DNA from 4 places in the Paenibacillus sp. VCA1 genome. Region 1 is predicted to be linked to each of the others. Evidence: a T-box and tRNA genes for the amino acid it is inferred to sense, from the RefSeq annotation. Region 1 holds a T-box; the other regions hold tRNA genes.
The links. The T-box of region 1 lies ahead of leuS (leucine--tRNA ligase). A T-box ahead of a tRNA ligase gene usually reads a tRNA of that ligase, here a tRNA-Leu.
Positions count from the first base shown of each region.

Region 2: it has a tRNA-Leu gene. The T-box ahead of leuS (leucine--tRNA ligase) is inferred to sense a tRNA for this amino acid. The anticodon was not compared.
Region 3: it has a tRNA-Leu gene. The T-box ahead of leuS (leucine--tRNA ligase) is inferred to sense a tRNA for this amino acid. The anticodon was not compared.
Region 4: it has a tRNA-Leu gene. The T-box ahead of leuS (leucine--tRNA ligase) is inferred to sense a tRNA for this amino acid. The anticodon was not compared.

Region 1 is NZ_JAVLSX010000002.1:450,479-454,665, reverse strand. Features, by position in the region: gene RJP21_RS05730 (class I SAM-dependent DNA methyltransferase) at 17-787, shown strand; gene RJP21_RS05725 (GNAT family N-acetyltransferase) at 1,039-1,497, shown strand; T-box leader at 1,607-1,857, shown strand; gene leuS (leucine--tRNA ligase) at 1,958-4,187, shown strand, end outside.
Region 2 is NZ_JAVLSX010000010.1:10,020-14,206, forward strand. Features, by position in the region: gene RJP21_RS21745 (TetR/AcrR family transcriptional regulator) at 1-156, opposite strand, end outside; gene RJP21_RS21750 (MFS transporter) at 687-1,865, shown strand; tRNA gene RJP21_RS21755 (tRNA-Leu) at 2,267-2,351, opposite strand; gene RJP21_RS21760 (carbohydrate ABC transporter permease) at 2,649-3,740, opposite strand; gene RJP21_RS21765 (carbohydrate ABC transporter permease) at 3,741-4,187, opposite strand, start outside.
Region 3 is NZ_JAVLSX010000005.1:26,293-30,479, reverse strand. Features, by position in the region: gene RJP21_RS11990 (stalk domain-containing protein) at 37-912, opposite strand; gene RJP21_RS11985 (hypothetical protein) at 1,593-2,159, shown strand; tRNA gene RJP21_RS11980 (tRNA-Leu) at 2,316-2,400, opposite strand; gene RJP21_RS11975 (YhjD family protein) at 2,612-3,037, shown strand; gene RJP21_RS11970 (hypothetical protein) at 3,182-3,397, opposite strand; gene RJP21_RS11965 (hypothetical protein) at 3,691-4,020, opposite strand; gene RJP21_RS11960 (xanthine phosphoribosyltransferase) at 4,105-4,187, opposite strand, start outside.
Region 4 is NZ_JAVLSX010000009.1:209,655-213,841, reverse strand. Features, by position in the region: cyclic di-AMP (ydaO/yuaA leader) riboswitch at 51-223, opposite strand; cyclic di-AMP (ydaO/yuaA leader) riboswitch at 327-536, opposite strand; cyclic di-AMP (ydaO/yuaA leader) riboswitch at 979-1,126, shown strand; gene RJP21_RS21140 (hypothetical protein) at 1,130-1,582, shown strand; tRNA gene RJP21_RS21135 (tRNA-Leu) at 1,707-1,789, opposite strand; gene RJP21_RS21130 (helix-turn-helix transcriptional regulator) at 1,922-2,764, opposite strand; gene RJP21_RS21125 (MFS transporter) at 2,901-4,187, shown strand, end outside.

The DNA of each region.
Region 1 (4,187 bases):
AAAGCGCGGTGTCATCATGTCTTCTTACCAGAAATTTGCATATGTCTATGATCAGCTGATGGAGGACATGCCTTATCCGGATTGGCTCCGTTTTGCGCGGGAGGCCTGGGAGAAACATGGGAGCATGCCCAAAAGCGTCGTCGAGCTCGGCTGCGGCACCGGCAGCATTACGATTCCGCTCGTCAATTCGGGCTTCGAGGTGACGGGCATCGACCTGTCCGCTGATATGCTGTCCGTTGCCAGACGGAAAATGGAAAGCACGTCCAAAGGGAGCAGGCTGTTCCGCGAAGGCTCCATCCGTTGGGTTCAGCAGGATATGCGGGAATGGGAGGTTCCGGAACAGGTGGATGCGGTCATTTCTTTTTGCGATTGCTTCAGCTACCTTACCGAAAAACGGGACGTCGTTTCCGCGTTCGAGCATACGTACCGGGGGCTGAAGCCCGGAGGCATTTTCGTGTTCGACGTGCATCACCCGAACACCATCATCCGTTATGCCGAAGAACAGCCTTTCGTTTGGGATGACCGGTCGGTATCGTACATATGGACCTGCGAGCTGGATGCCTCCCGCTGCGAAATCGAACATCACTTGAGCATTTTCGCGAAGGAGGAGCAGGGCGGTTTATACCGCCGGTTCGAGGAAACGCATGTACAGCGCGCCTATGATCCGGAATGGATGAAAACGGAGCTGGTCAAGGCCGGTTTCCGGGATGTGAAATGCTTCGCGGACTTTCAATGGGCGGAGCCCGGAGACGATGCCCAGAGGCTGTTTTATGTCGCGGTCAAATAGATTTGCTGCAAAAGGATAACACGAGCCGGCCGTCGGAAATTACATTTCCGGCGGGCCGGCTTTTTTGATTCAAAAGGTTTATGTTCCGTCATCCCCGCAAGCTTCTGAATCGGTCTTGAAGCTGCGGCCCTATTTACAGGGTTAATCTGGATGGCCGTTATGCTGCGCCCGCTATTCGCTTGGGAGGAAACACGGAAGTCCGCGCCGAATACATCGTCGAACGGATGACGGAAATAAGAGGAGGAGCAGGCATGGCAGAAAACGCGGGAGAAGTTACGATCAGGGAAATCCGGCCAACCGATGATCGCGACGTTTATTGGCTGAACGTGGATTTCAACCCTAATTTTCGTACGTTTTCGGAAGAGAGAGTCAAGCGGCGGATCGAAATCATCGCAAGCAAAACCAAAGACGTCGTTTTTGTCGGCGAACGGGACGGCAAGGTGATCGGATACATCCACGGAAGCCCGTATGAGCTGCTTTTTTCGGACTCCCTGGTTAACGTTTTGGGGTTTGTCGTTAAAAAGGAGCTTCGCAATCAGGGAATCGGAAGCTTGTTGATCGGAAGGCTTGAGCAGTGGGGGAAGGATAACGGATATTCCGGGATAAAGCTGCTGTCCCATCCCAGCAGAACGCAGGCCCACCGATTTTACGAAAACCGCGGCTACGTTTTTACGAAGGACCAAAAAAACTTCATCAAAACTTTCGGCTGACGCACGGCATTTGCCTTTAAGCGAAGGAAGCCCGAAAAAGCGACCGGATTGACTATAATTCGCGTTTTATATATAATATGACTTAATGTTTAGCAACAATTTCATGATATTTACGGCAATGATGAGGGGTAGTAGTTTCGGCGGTGTCACCCAGAGAGCCGGCGGTCGGTGCAAGCCGGTTGACGAAGCGGAATGAACTCGCCTCGGAGTCATGGTTGGAACGGGGGACGGATTTGGCCGGTCCCTAGCGTGAACAACCATCGTCTCACCTCCGTTAAGGGTGCAAAGGGAGTGGGAAGCAAAGCATGTTTTCCCGCTAACTAGGGTGGTACCACGGGAATCAAACCTCTCGTCCCTAGCGCGAATACGCTATGGATTGCAGAGGTTTTTTTAATGAGATTCTAGCGAAAGATGCGGCGCATTCAGCGTCCGCCTGACTGTAAGAGGGGGCAATGAGTCAATGAGTGAAAACCAGCAGCAGGCTCAGGGGTATCATCACCAGTCTATCGAGCCGAAGTGGCAAAAGTATTGGGATGAACACCATACGTTCAAAACGGGAGAAGAACCGGGCAAGCCGAAGTTTTACGCGCTCGACATGTTTCCGTATCCGTCCGGCGCAGGCCTTCATGTAGGCCATCCGGAAGGTTATACGGCTACCGACATCGTATCCCGTTATAAAAGAATGCGCGGCTATAATGTGCTTCACCCGATGGGATGGGACGCGTTCGGCCTGCCGGCCGAGCAGCACGCGCTTGATACGGGCGAACATCCGCGCGATATCACGGTAAAAAACATCAACAATTTCCGCCGCCAGATCAAATCCCTCGGCTTTTCCTACGACTGGGACCGGGAGATCAGCACGACGGATCCGGAATATTACAAATGGACGCAATGGATTTTCATCCAGCTGTACAAAAAGGGCCTCGCCTATGTAGCGGAGCTGCCTGTCAACTGGTGCCCGGCCTTGGGCACGGTGCTTGCCAATGAAGAAGTCATCGACGGCAAAAGCGAGCGCGGCGGGCACCCGGTCATCCGCAAGCCGATGCGGCAATGGGTGCTGAAAATTACCGAGTACGCCGAGCGGCTGCTTGAGGATTTGGAGGATCTCGACTGGTCCGAAAGCATCAAGGACATGCAGCGCAACTGGATCGGCAAATCCAAAGGGGCCGAAGTGAATTTCGCCATCGAAGGACATGACGGCCATCTGACGGTGTTTACGACCCGTCCGGACACCTTGTTCGGCGCGAGTTATTGCGTGCTGGCTCCCGAGCATGAGCTCGTAGCCGACATTACGACGCCGGAGCAGCGGGAAGCCGTCAAAGCGTACCAGGATCTCGCCGCGCGCAAAAGCGATCTGGAGCGCACGGATCTTGCCAAAGACAAAACCGGCGTATTTACGGGCGCTTATGCCGTCAATCCGGTCAACGGCGCGAAGCTGCCGATCTGGATCGCCGATTACGTCCTCGCGGGTTATGGAACAGGCGCCATTATGGCGGTTCCGGGCCATGACACGCGCGACTGGGAATTCGCGAAGCAATTCGGTCTGGACATCATCGAGGTTGTCAAAGGCGGCAACGTTCAGGAAGAAGCTTACACCGGAGACGGGGTGCATGTGAACTCCGGCTTCCTGGACGGACTGGGCACCGAAGAGGCGATCGCCAAAATGATCGCATGGCTTGAAGAGAACGGCAAAGGCCAAGGGAAAACGACCTACCGCCTGCGCGACTGGCTGTTCAGCCGCCAGCGTTATTGGGGCGAACCGATTCCGATTTTGCATCTTGAAGACGGAACGATGAAAACCGTGCCTGAGGATCAGCTTCCGCTGATGCTGCCGGACATCGACCAAATCAAACCTTCGGGAACCGGGGAATCCCCGCTTGCGAACGTAACCGAATGGGTGGAAACGGTCGATCCGGAAACCGGCATGAAAGCGCGCCGCGAGACCAACACGATGCCGCAATGGGCGGGCAGCTGCTGGTACTACCTGCGGTTCATCGATCCGCACAACAAGGAAGCGCTCGTCTCGAAGGAGAAAGAACGGGAGTGGATGCCGGTCGACCTGTACATCGGCGGCGTCGAGCATGCGGTGCTCCACTTGCTGTATGCCCGTTTCTGGCATAAGGTGCTGTACGACCTGGGCGTGGTCAGCACGAAGGAGCCGTTCCAGAAGCTGGTCAACCAGGGCATGATCCTTGGCACGAACAACGAAAAAATGAGCAAATCGCGCGGCAACGTCATCAATCCGGACGAAATCGTCGAAAACTACGGCGCGGACACGCTCCGTATCTATGAAATGTTCATGGGGCCGCTGGAAGCGACGAAACCATGGAACGAAAACGGCGTGGAAGGCGCGCATCGCTTCCTGTCCCGCGTCTGGCGCCTCGTCGTGAACGACGACGGCAGCCTGAATCCGAAATTGACGGACGGCGAAGGCGGCGACGACTTCAAACGCGTATGGCATAAAACGATCAAAAAAGTGACCGAAGACATGGAGCATATGCGCTTTAACACGGCGATCAGCCAGCTGATGATCTTCATTAACGATGCTTACAAAGCCGACGCGCTTCCGCGCAAAGCGATCGAGGACTTCACGCAGCTGCTGTCCCCGTTTGCGCCGCATATCGCCGAAGAGCTGTGGGAACGTCTCGGACACGAGGGATCGATCACGTATGAGCCATGGCCGACTTTCG
Region 2 (4,187 bases), on a different contig from region 1:
TTGAAAGTAGTAGTAGAACGTTCCTTGGGCGACTCCAATTTTTTTAACGATATCGCTGACCGACGTCTGTTCAAAACCTTTACTATTAAACAATTCCATCGCTGCGTTCAAAATTTCATCTCTACGTTCCTTCGGATTTTTCGTGATTCGCGGCATCGTAACGACTCCTTTTCATTCACTCCTGTTCTTGATTAAAATATACTCATTGACTGACTGCCAGTCAACAAGATGCAATCATTATATTATTTGACTGACTATCAGTCAATACTCGAATTTCAAAATTTGAAAAGGGATTAGACTCACGCGGGTGCCACTGAACAAAAGAGCCATTTCTTTATAAGAGCGGGAGATCGAGGTGAGTTGCCAAATCCACCCTTCTTATCAAGCCCGAAAAGCCAAGGCGTAGGTTGTAAGACGACGGGCAAGCGTTGCTTCCGCCAAGATTCGGCTCATCTCCTCCCGGCTAATTTTTAAACTACAGATCGTCTTTGTACAGCGGCTATGAATAACCTCGTTAGCGTTCCGACCGTTTTTTTGAAATATTCGGCATGTGAAGATCTACTATTCGGATCACTCCTGTTCGTTTTTTTAAAATTTTTAATTGACTGATAGTCAGTCTAAGATATAAACTTATTTCACAAAATGACTGACAGTCAGTCAAATAAAATGATAAGGAGAAATTCCCAATGAACAAAAGAACGATTTTATTTGTGCTTGGCCTCTCTGCCGCCATCGTGTCTCTTGCACAAAGCTTATACGTCCCTCTGCTCCCGGACCTGCAGCGGGATCTTCAAACTTCGTTGTCTTTGGTCAACCTCACTGTTACTTTATTCACGGTCGCGATGGCCGTCATGCAGGTTGTGCTTGGACCTGTCGTCGACCGTAACGGTCGCAGGAAAATTCTGATCCCCGGGATGATTATTTATGTATTAGCTACAGTAGGATGTATGTTTTCGTTTTCGATTGACATGTTGCTTATCTTTCGTGTGCTTCAGGGGATCGGCGCGGCCGCTGTACCCTTGGTTGCCGCAACGATGATCGGAGATGTATTTGAAGGTAAAGAGCGGGCCGAAAGCATGGCCACGTATCAAATGATTCTGGGTATCTCTCCTGCTGTTGGTCCGCTGATCGGCGGCTTGATCGGGTCGGTTGCCGGATACACTGGGGCTTTTGGCTTTGCGGCGGCCAGTGCTGTTCTCATTATGATTTTTGCCATCTTCATGTTACCGGAAACCAAACCGGCAAATTCATCAGTCAAAGGAACGCGGCCAGGGCTAAAGGCGTTTAGCCGAATTTTTAAAAGCAAAACCGGCAGGGTCGTCTTAATTAGCGGTTTTGTTCTGTATGACGTCTTTTACACGTTCATTGTATTCCTCCCTATGATATTGGAATCCCAATACGGCTTGGGTGCTGCAAAAATCGGCCTTTTTTCGCTCGCGCTAATGGCCTTCAATCTTGCCGGGAGTAAACTGAGCGGGAAGCTTCAAGCCAAGATCGGGTCTGTTAAAGCGCTGTTTTTGGCCGGTTCGCTTGTTATAATCAGTCTTGTCATTTTCATTTTTGCTGCCCAGCTTTCTCTTGTTTTATTGCTCGTCGCTTTGATGCTGACCGGGTTCGTGAGTGGACTGGCGATGCCTGCAATGCCTACCTTGCTGTCGGCGGAATTCGTTCAAGAGCGGGCGACCGCTATGGGAGTTTATAACTTTATCCGTTATCTCGGCATGGCGGCAGCGCCGATGATCGGCAGCGTCCTGTATCCCGCAGGCGGTACTTCCTTGTTGATCGGCATAACGGCTGTTTTTGTTGGAATAGCCGTAATCGCAACCCGTCGTTTATTATCATCGAAGGAAGAACAGACGGTTTGACCATTTTTTTAAACAAAACCAGTAAGCGGATGATCATAGTCGTAATCAGCCGCTTACTGGTGTTTTGTTATTACTCGCCGGGTTTGGTTGTCGTCGAACTATACAGTTTCGTGTTCCGCGGGACTTGTCGGTATACGGTGCACGGGAACTGCCTCCCTTCATCAACCCATTCCCGGCGTCAACATTCGTGATATCGAAGAATTGCGGATCCGAAATTTTGAACAGTTCGGCAAGCCTTGCAACAGTGCGTTCAAGATGGATTTGGTATTTTCGTTTTTGCCAATTGGGTATTATAAATTTTCTTAAGGTCATGCGTGTCACTTGGCAGATTCCATATATTCAAAAAAAGCTCCTGAATCATCGCAAGGATGAATTCAAGAGCTTTTTCTTTGTTGCTGTGATGCGGTCGAGAGGACTCGAACCTCCACGGGGGGTTAGCCCACACGGACCTGAACCGTGCGCGTCTGCCAATTCCGCCACGACCGCATATCGGTCATCGTCTTCGTCGAAAGTGTTCTTTCGCGGCGACAAGATAGATCATACCATGACAAGCCTATCAGCGTCAAGCATTTTTCGTCAAAAAGTTTTTAAGAATAAAAATAGCCAACCTTGTCCTCCGCAAATGCTCCATCCCTCTCTAATAAAAACAGGCACATCCGCAAAGCCCCCCGTTCCGGCGGCGCTTCCGGACATGCCCGTGTTTCTGATCATATGATACAAAACGCAAGTGCACTATCATTTCCGATTTACAGTTTGGCGGGAACTTCGTCCCTTTTTACCCGTTTATCCTTTTACCGAACCGCCCATCAAACCTCTGACGAAATATTTTTGCAGCAGGAAGAAAATCGCCAGCGGCATCAGCATTGAGATGAAGGCGGCCGAGGTCAGCAGATGCCAGTCGTTTCCGCGCGAGCCGACCAGGTCGGCGATCTTCATCGACATCACCTGCACGGCCGGCTGGTTGCCGATAAAAATGAGCGACACCAAATAATCGTTCCATACCCAGAGGAACTGGAAAATGCCGATCGAAGCAAGCGCAGGCACGGACAAAGGCAAAATCAGCCTGCTGAAAATGGTAAAATGGCTTGCCCCGTCGATAAACGCGGATTCGAACAAATCCTTCGGCAGCTGGCTGATAAAGTTATACATAAAATAGGTGACAAGCGGCAGTCCGAAAGCCGAATGCGCCAGCCAAATGCCGAGATAGCTGCCGTTCAGGCCCAGCCCGGTAAAATCCTTCAGCACGGGAATCAGCGCCACCTGCAGCGGCACGACCAGCATCGCGATGATGACCGCAAATATCGTTTTCCGGCCGGGAAAACGCAGCCAGGCGAAGGCGTAAGCGGCAAACGAAGCGATCAGGATCGGAATGACCGTAGCCGGAATGGCGATTGTCAGCGTGTTCCAGAACGCTTGCGAAAGCCCCGTTCCTTTTTCCTTCGTTTCGCTGCCGTCCGGTCCTTTCAGCGTATATTCTTTGCCGGAAATGACGTTTTTGTAGTTGTCGAGCGTCAGCGTGGTGCTGGCCACCCAGCCCGGCTTCTGCACGCTGATTTCGCGGCTTCTGCGGTTTTCCCAAATGAGGCGCTCGTCACCCGACTTTACGCCCGCTTTCAGCTGGTCGTCGGAGTAGGTTTTGCCGTTCACCTCGATCGGCTGGCGCAGGTCCACGTCTTTGGACAGCTTGATCGTATCCGTCGTTTTCCATTCCTGATGCGGGAACACCTTCCACCAGCCGGTCTGAAGAATATCCGCGGCGGGTCTGAAGGAAGAAATCAGCAGGCCCACGGTCGGAATGAGCCAAATGAAGCAAATGATGCCGAGGACGAGGTTGACGAGCCACTTTTTGCCCTTTTTCTTTGTTCTTCCGGCCATTTAGAATCCCCCCTGCTTGCGGATTTGGCGAAGGTTGAAGTAGATCACAGGCAGCACCGCGATCAGGAGCACAATCGCCAGCGTCGAACCGTAACCGAAGTTGCGGTACATGAAAAACTGCCGGTAGAACTGCGTCGCCACCACTTCGGTGTCGTATTGGCCGCCCGTCATGACCATGACGACGTCGAATATTTTCAGCGTGAACACGATAATCGTCGTCGTGACCGTCAGCAGCGTGGTCGAGATATACGGAATGATGATGCGGAAAAATATGCGGATCTCCCCCGCCCCGTCCACGCGGGCCGCTTCCAGGATGTCGTCGGGAACGCCTTTGATCGCCGCCGAAAAAATAACCATCGCAAAGCCTGTCTGCATCCAAATGAGGATGATGATCAGGAAAAAGTTGTTCCATGGCTGAAGCATGGTCACCCAGGCCTGCGGCTCGCC
Region 3 (4,187 bases), on a different contig from region 1:
CCAGCTTTGGGAATGGCTCAATAAGACGATGTTTTATCAAATCGGATCTTTTGCAAACCCTGCCGTCACTACCCTACCGCTGGTGCTAACATTGTCGATTTTCCATACTCCCTTCGTATACACAAGGGCGATCGTCCGGTCCTCGATATACTGATCTTCGCCCGTTAAGCCGTTTGCCAAAACGACAGACTGGGAAAGGAAAGCTTTCGTCGGACTGATATATTCCGGAAAAGTGATAGGTGTTGTATAAGTGTTTGCTGTGCCCAATCCCTTTTTTTGAATCATGGATTGGATCAGTTTCTCCGTGAAGTAAGGTTTAAAGCGTGTTCTCGCGTTTTTGGTCGACGATAGCGTCGCTGCTTCGTTTAATTTATCAGACAATGCCTTCAAACGCGCTTCCGGGATTTTTTGCTGTTCGGGGATGTTCAAGGCCGGTTGTTCCATATGAATAAAAAGCTGCTTTCCGTTCAGTGTCACTGTCGCTTGTTTCGAGTCATTGTTCCAGGCAACATTCGCCCCAAGCGACTGGCCGGCAAATGCTAACGGTACATAAGTTGTCCCTTTTATAATTTGCATAGCCGTACCTAGCTCGATATATTTTCGAGGCGGAGCGGCTGGATCATCGGCGGGTGGCGGGGTTTCAACAATGGCAATGTCGAAATTGGCACCCAGCCGAATGATCGTATTGCCATTCACAATTTTGAGCTCCTTGGCTTGCTGAAACCACTCCACTTTGGCCCCCAGGTTTTCAGAGACCACGCGTAGCGGAACGAGCACGCGGCCGTTATGAATCTGACCGTTAAAAATGGTCACATCCTTTATTGCATTTTTCGCGGCAAAGCTCGTCACGGATGTCATAGGCATTGCCAATAACGCCGAGGCAAGTAAGCATGCAATCCACTTTTTAAGCATCATGAACCTCCCTACTTCATGTCATCAAAACTATAACACTATATTTTCTATTTGGTTACATTAATGGGCAAAAGAATAACAATGCAAAGAAGCGTGGTCGCGTCATAACGATTTTACGCTTTTTTTCAGATCACAAAGAAGAGAACAACCAAGAAAAGGGGGCCGGAGAAAGCCAAAATCGCAGACAATAAATTATTTTTTGTCAGTTGTACGAAGTAAAAAACGAAAGATCCTGCGATAAATATATAATAAAGGGGAGGAAAGCTTAATGATGAAAGGAATCCCAAGAGTATATACAGTATTGAACCAACCCAATGATTAGATCCTATTTTTGTTTTTGTTAGAACAATGAATAAGATCATTCCAAGCAAACAAAAAATGTAGTTATACAATGTGACAAATAAAAGTTGGGTTTTGATATAATCACGATTGAACATAACCGTAAATAAAAAGAGCAGGATTCCAATAAACAATGAACTGCCGGCACCTTTAAGGTATCGCAATAACAAAATCCATCTCCCCCCTCATAAAGCATCTCTACAGACTGATCGGAAACAGATCATTTTTTTATTGTTGCTCACCCGAGATAGGAGTGAAGGTTTTAGTGAAGATAACACGATCCACCTTCGTTATCGTCTGTAATTTTAGAAATTTTGATCCCATAAGGATGGTGACGGTTTTTGATTAAGCTTCCTGTTCTAGTTCTTATCACCATGATTTTATTAGCAGGTTGCACGAATAAAGACAATGGAAATTTCCAATCCCAACCAACCGAAGCCGCAAATCAACCAACAAAAACGCCAACTCAAAGCCCGAATCCACCCCCTTCATCCACGGATTCAAACTCTATCGTGTATTCGAATAAACAATACGGTTTTCAGTTTTCTCTACCCGAAAGCTGGAAAGGTTATTCCATTGTAGATCGTCATTGGGAAGGCAACGTAATGGACAAAAACATAAGGGAAAAGTCTATGGAAACGGGGCCAATCCTTTCGATTCGAGATCCTCGATGGACCGCACAAACGCCGAGGCAGGATATACCCATTATGGTATTTACAATCCGTCAGTGGGACTCTCTTCTACGGGAAGAATTTTTTATTGGTGCAGCAGCTCTCAAACCGAGCGAATTGGGTCATAACGATAAATATGTTTTTGCAATTCCTGCACGTTACAATTTCGCCTACCCACCTGGATACGAGGATGTGGATAAGATTTTACAAAGCGGACCGCTTAGTGCTTTTAATTAACCGTTTTCTTCGGTTTATAGAACAGCCTTCGGGACTTTTCTTTATTCTGATTAAAAACCCTTATTAAAAATTTCTTTGAGCCAGTGCTTTAATAAGGTTGTCATTGATATAAAAAAACAGATCCGTAAATGAATTTACGGATCTGTTTTTAATCGATGCGGTCGAGAGGACTCGAACCTCCACGGGGGGTTAGCCCACACGGACCTGAACCGTGCGCGTCTGCCAATTCCGCCACGACCGCATATGTATTTATCGCTTGGCTGATTTCATCGTTTCCGACTCTTTCGCGGCGACAAGATAGATCATACCACGGATCAAAATTATAGTCAACATTTTTTTATATTTGTTTGGAAGAACGAAACGGAAGCAACTGCCAGCGCAAAAAGTATTGATAAAAACGCGGCAAACGGGATAGAATAGGAACATGAGTTCGCATAAAGGCGGTGATCCGATTGTCTGTTCCAGGCATAACGCGCGACGAGCTGTCGCTGATCAAAAGCTACCTTCTGCTGCAATTCATCCATAAAGTGTTTGAACGGGACCTTCGCATTATGGAAGAAAGCGGCGTATTCAAAACTCCGGAGCTGTACATGGAAGTTGTGGCCGGGGGAGATCGTCAGGCCATGATGCTGCTATCGGGCGTCAAAAGGGAATTCAAAAGCCGCCGAATCCGCGTCTATGAAATAAGCCAGGACGAGCGCGGCATCGGCGCCCAATACGTCTGCAGGGGGTATACGGGCGAAATGAACATCCTGTGGCCGGCCTTCCGCAGCGAAATGATGGCCCGAATGAAGGCTTATTTAGGGCTTCGCCCGGAGACCGACGCCAACGGCTTTTCGCCAGATCCCCTTCCCTCATCGCCCGTTTCCGCACTGTAAGGGGCTCCTTTGGAGCAGCTTCCCGAATTACCCAAAAAAAGCCGCTTCCACCGCGGGAATCGCACTGTCCGTTCAGACAGAACGTTCCCGATCGTTCAAGCGGCCATACATACATGTTATATCCATCCTGGCATGAATCATGAATCATGATTCGGGATGGATGCGTGGCTCGTCCACCGGCTGGTAAATATAGTTCCGGTCGAGCTTGACCACCTTCCGGTTGCGGCGGCGGATCAGCACGTGCTTGTCATCCCAAGCGACCACGATGCCTTTGACGTCATTGTCTTCGATCCCGTCGCGGACTACCCTGACCATTTCTCCGGAAAGGCGGTAGTGGTTAAGCTGTTCGTCGGTAATCATCGTTGCGCCTCCTTTCCTATTGCAATTTCACAAAACAACCCGACAAAGTGTAGTTTTGGCTACGAAAAAAGTCGGATCGCAGTTATAGGTCAATTTTCTGAGATGAAGAAAACGTCTCTCGACGTACTTTCACGGAAGACAGACCGCGCTTAGCGGAAATTTTCCTTAAGATATAAGGAAGCAATCGCTCTGAAACTTATAATTTAATCTTCAAAAAAAGACCTAAATGGATTCATTTAGGTCCTATCTTTTGCAGCGGCTTGCCGGCTGAATCCCCCATTGATGCGGTTAGGCTAGCGTTGCGCATGCTCTTTGCTGTCGTTTTTCTCAAACCAATAATCCAACACGGTTGAAGACATCACCCGTTTTTCAACATACTCCACCTGATGAGGGGCGAACAAATCCTTCCAGGAAAAGTCAAGCTCATCACACATACGTACGATGGTCAACAGTTCTGACCATGCGACGTAACGTTTATACCAGAAAAATTGAGGATGCTCCATCATGTAGGGATACAGATCATCGAACTCCGTATGCTTGCAATCCAACGCGCGTTCGAAATGATCCTTGGCCGCAGCCAGCTTATCGACAAAATACTGCTCGCTTACCGGTTCTTTCCCCATTTTCGCTGCCTCCCCTCTCGTGATCTTAAATATATTATAAGCGAAAAGAACGCCGCTTGAAAGGCATTGTTTATAAATGGACGATTAGTCCGTGAAAGTGATGGTTCCGTTATCGAGCGATTCGATTTTGACGAGAGACTCCAAACGGATCCCTTGTTCGCGAATGG
Region 4 (4,187 bases), on a different contig from region 1:
CAAAAATCCATGACCAAAGAAAGCCATGAATATATGCTCACGACAAATGGGGCCTCTCCCTATACGCTTACGAGGTTAGCTGACGGATTAGGGCGTGAGAGTCGCCCTTCCCTCGTCCGTTTCGGACATAGGGATTCACCCCGGCGCCATCGGCAAATTGGATGCATACGGCGCGTTGGTTCCCCCGCTTCCGGCCGAAGCCGGAATTCAGCGTTAAAGACGTTTCATTTTTTATAAGCTGCTTATTTTTCGTATTTTGGCAACAAAAAACCACAGAGGTCATTAGGTCCCCTGCGGTCGATCTGCATCGATCACAAGTTTCATCATTCCTCTCCCAAACGACGCTTACGAGGTTAGCTGACGGATTCGAGCGGTGAGAGTCGCTCTACCCGTGATGGCGGATCCATGGCATCCGGTCACGGGATTCACCCCTGCGGCCTGCCTGCCGTCCGACTCTCACACCGGACGACGGGAGCGCGCGATTGGTTCCCCCGATTCCCGTTCCTAAACGAACGGAAACTCAGCGATTCAAAAAATGGAAACATGTTGAATTACGATTTGAATCATACACCTGCGCGTATCGGCATGTAAAGGCAGCGCGAAATCGCTATTCACGTAAAATGGCGGCCTTAATGAGCAGGTTATCGCTTACAAAAGCATTTATCTCCGTTAAACTCTCGCATGCTCTCTATTTTCTTGTTTTTGACGTTTGATGAAGCGGCCTGCCTTTTCCGGCTTATTATGTACGCAAGCTATTTTCGCAAACAGACGAAGAACCGTGGCAAAATGAGAAAACGGGAGAAAAACAGCCGTCATCGCCAGATTGCCATCGACACGGTCCGATTTCGGCAAAGCCCGGCCTTTCACGATTTACATTTCATTTTACAAACGCTCTGCCGTCCGTTATTATAAATGCCAATTACTTGAGGAGTTTGCAAAAATCCAAGGAGGTAAAAATCTGAAATCCTAGTACCTTTAAACAATCACGCGCTGAATTCCCGCTACCCGGGAAACGGGGGAACCATCCGGCCGCCAAGGCCGCGGGGTGAATCGCAGGGCAACCTGCGTAGGGCTTCTCCTGGCCCGAATCCGGCAGCTAACTCCGTAAGCGACAAAAGGAGAGAAATCTATGCTTCATACCGAATCCGACACGGAGCCACTGGCTGCCCAGGGGACGATTCGCCTGCATGCCATTGAGTTGTTCGTAATTCATCTAACAAAAGAGAACGCGGGTACCTTTTGCGGTTTCGGTGATCATTACAGGGTATTGATGCGGATTGTGACAAGCGGAGGCTGCGGCTGGGGGGAAATGTACTTCAACGAAAGGAACCGGCCGGTAGATTGGACCGCGTGGGCTTCATGGTTCGAACAGGTGTTGCATAGGAATTTCAAAAGCGTTTCGAGCATCGAAACCGGCTTGATTTCAAATCTGCGCCCATTCCATCTGGCAAGGCTCCATCTGTTGTGCGACGCCCTTCAAGGACTTTCGGGCACGAGCGGCCGAGGTCTGGGAGCTGCGGGCGAACAGGTGGAGCGCAGCATTTTAATGAACATGGCCGAAGCCTATGTCTCATTATTTTGAAGCGGAGCCCGCAAAAAACTACAGTTTTTGCAAAATCCTGAACGCATCGTGACGACGTAAAAAAACCGAAACAAAACAAAAAATCCCTGCAAAACAGGGATTTTCTCGTCGTTCTGATTATAAATGCGGTAGAGAGGACTCGAACCTCCACGGGCGTACGCCCACTACCCCCTCAAGATAGCGTGTCTGCCATTCCACCACTACCGCGCATCAACTTTTTCAGCAACTCTGTTATTATACACCGATAATTAAGAAATGTAAATAGTTTATTCCTTTTTACGGGTCAGATCCCGGGCAAAAGTTCTTCTTGCGGCAAAAGGGGGTGTAAAACCAGCCCGCTTATTCCTTTAAAAGCTTGCTTAACTTGGCGACGGTATCGCCGTCCGCCGCTGGAACGTTGAGCGTAACGGTCAGATTCGGTTCATCGGACATGATAAACGAGACCTGCTCGAATGTGAGCTTGCCAACAGCCCGATGATAATTGATTTTTTCCCCTTCGGGACCGTTTAATACGTCATGCCGCGGCCACCACGCCCTGAATTCTTCGCTTGTGCGGCTTAATTCCCCGATCATGTCCGTCCACCATGGATCGCCGGCGTATTTGGCGTAGCTTGCCCGAAACTGCGCCAGCCGGTGCCGGGCATGCGATTCCCAATGTTCGCGAAGCAGTTCCCGGACATCCGGGGAAGTAAACGTACGCCAGACGGAGTTGCGTTCGCGCGCTGACATCGTTTCATACCCGCCGTACAGCATACTGGCGATCCGGTTCCATGCCACGATATTCAGACGCTGGTCGGTCACGTAAGCCGGGCTTGTTCCCTGCAGATCAAGAAACCGCTGAAGCGCCGGCGAAATTTCCGGGGCAGCCTGCGTTGATGCAGCAGGGTACTGCTGCAAGGCAAGGAGAAACAGATGTTTTTTTTCGTCGGCATCCAGCTGCAGGGCGTGCGCGATGCTCTCCAGCACCTGGGAAGACACCTGGATGTTTCGGCCCTGCTCCAGCCACGTATACCAGTCGACGCTGATGCCTGCAAGAAGCGCCACCTCGCTGCGCCGGAGTCCCGGAGTCCGCCTCCTCCCTTCCGCGGGCAAACCGGCCCGCTCCGGCGTCATGCGGGCGCGCCGCGTCCGCAAAAACTGGGCAAGCTCCCGATGGCGTTCACGATCCTCTTGTTCCCTCACGTTTCTTCCCCCGTCCCGGCTTACCTAGGATCATTTCTCCTAGGATAAACCCTCATCTAGTCCCATGATATGAACCATTATACACTTTCCCGGTAACGGCGATGATGCCGATTTTGCCTTACTGGAGGGATCGCCTTTGGAAAAAGCAATGCAAATCAAGACCGGCAGCCGCAGGAGGCTGGCGAAAGCGCTGCTGATCGCCGGATTGTCGCTCGGATACTTTATGGTGCTGCTGGACACGACGGTAGTCAACGTCGCGCCGCCTGCGATCCGCGCCGACCTCGGCGGAGGGATTTCCGGCCTTCAATGGGTCGTCAATGCGTATACGATCGTGTTTGCCGGTTTTCTGCTCTCGATGGGCGGACTCGCCGACAAGCTGGGAGCTCGCCGGGTCTATGTCGGGGGCCTGATCTTGTTTTTGGCCGCTTCGGCCTTGTCTGCGGCCGCCTCTTCGCTTGGCATGCTGATCGCCTTGCGCGCGGTCCTGGGCGTGGGAGGAGCGGCTCTGACGCCGGCTTCGCTAACGCTGATTGCCCATGCGTTTCCCGAACCGTCCGCACGTGCCCGGGCGCTTGGCGTCTGGGCTGCGGTTACCGGGATCGCCATGGCTGCCGGCCCCGTCGTCGGCGGCCTGCTGGCGGATTCGTTCGGGTGGCGGAGCATCTTCCTTCTGAACGTGCCGCTCGCCGTCATCGGCCTGGCCATCGTCCTGCCTCTTGGCGCCGAAACGGCCCGCAAGCGGCGGCGCTTGGATTGGACGGGGCAGTGGACGGCGGTGACGGCCATCGCCGCGCTTTCCTTCGCGCTGATGGAAGGACCTGTTTACGGGTGGGCTTCGCCGGTCGTAATGGCCGCTTTCGTTCTGGCGCTCCTCGGCGCCGTTCTGTTTGTGCGGGCGGAAACGAAAGGCGCGGACCCGCTGCTTCCGTTTGGTCTGTTTCGTGACGCCACCGTGTCGGCGGGAATGTTCGCCGGCATGGCGGTCAACATCGGACTGTCGGGCGTTTTATTCGTTATGCCGCTCTTTTTTCAGCAAACGCTCGGACTAACGGCGCATGCAGCAGGTTTGGTTCTCCTGCCGATGACGGTCCCGCTGGCTTTCAACCCGATTGTCACCGGACGCGTCGTCAGCCGGATCGGCGCCAGAATCCCAATGACGTCGGGGTTCCTCCTAGCAGCCATCGGAACATTCATGCAGCTGCGGATCGTTTACGGCTCCGGATACGCCGTCCCTTTGATCGGCCTGTTCCTGATCGGCCTGGGCGTTTCCTTTACGATCCCAGCGCTCATGACCGCGGTTATAGGCGCCGCCCCCCAGGAACAAACCGGGGCCGTATCCGGCGCATTAAACTCAAGCCGGCAGCTGGGCGCCACCCTTGGCGTCGCCCTGATCGGCTCGATCATCGGCGGCAGCCCGTCGCCT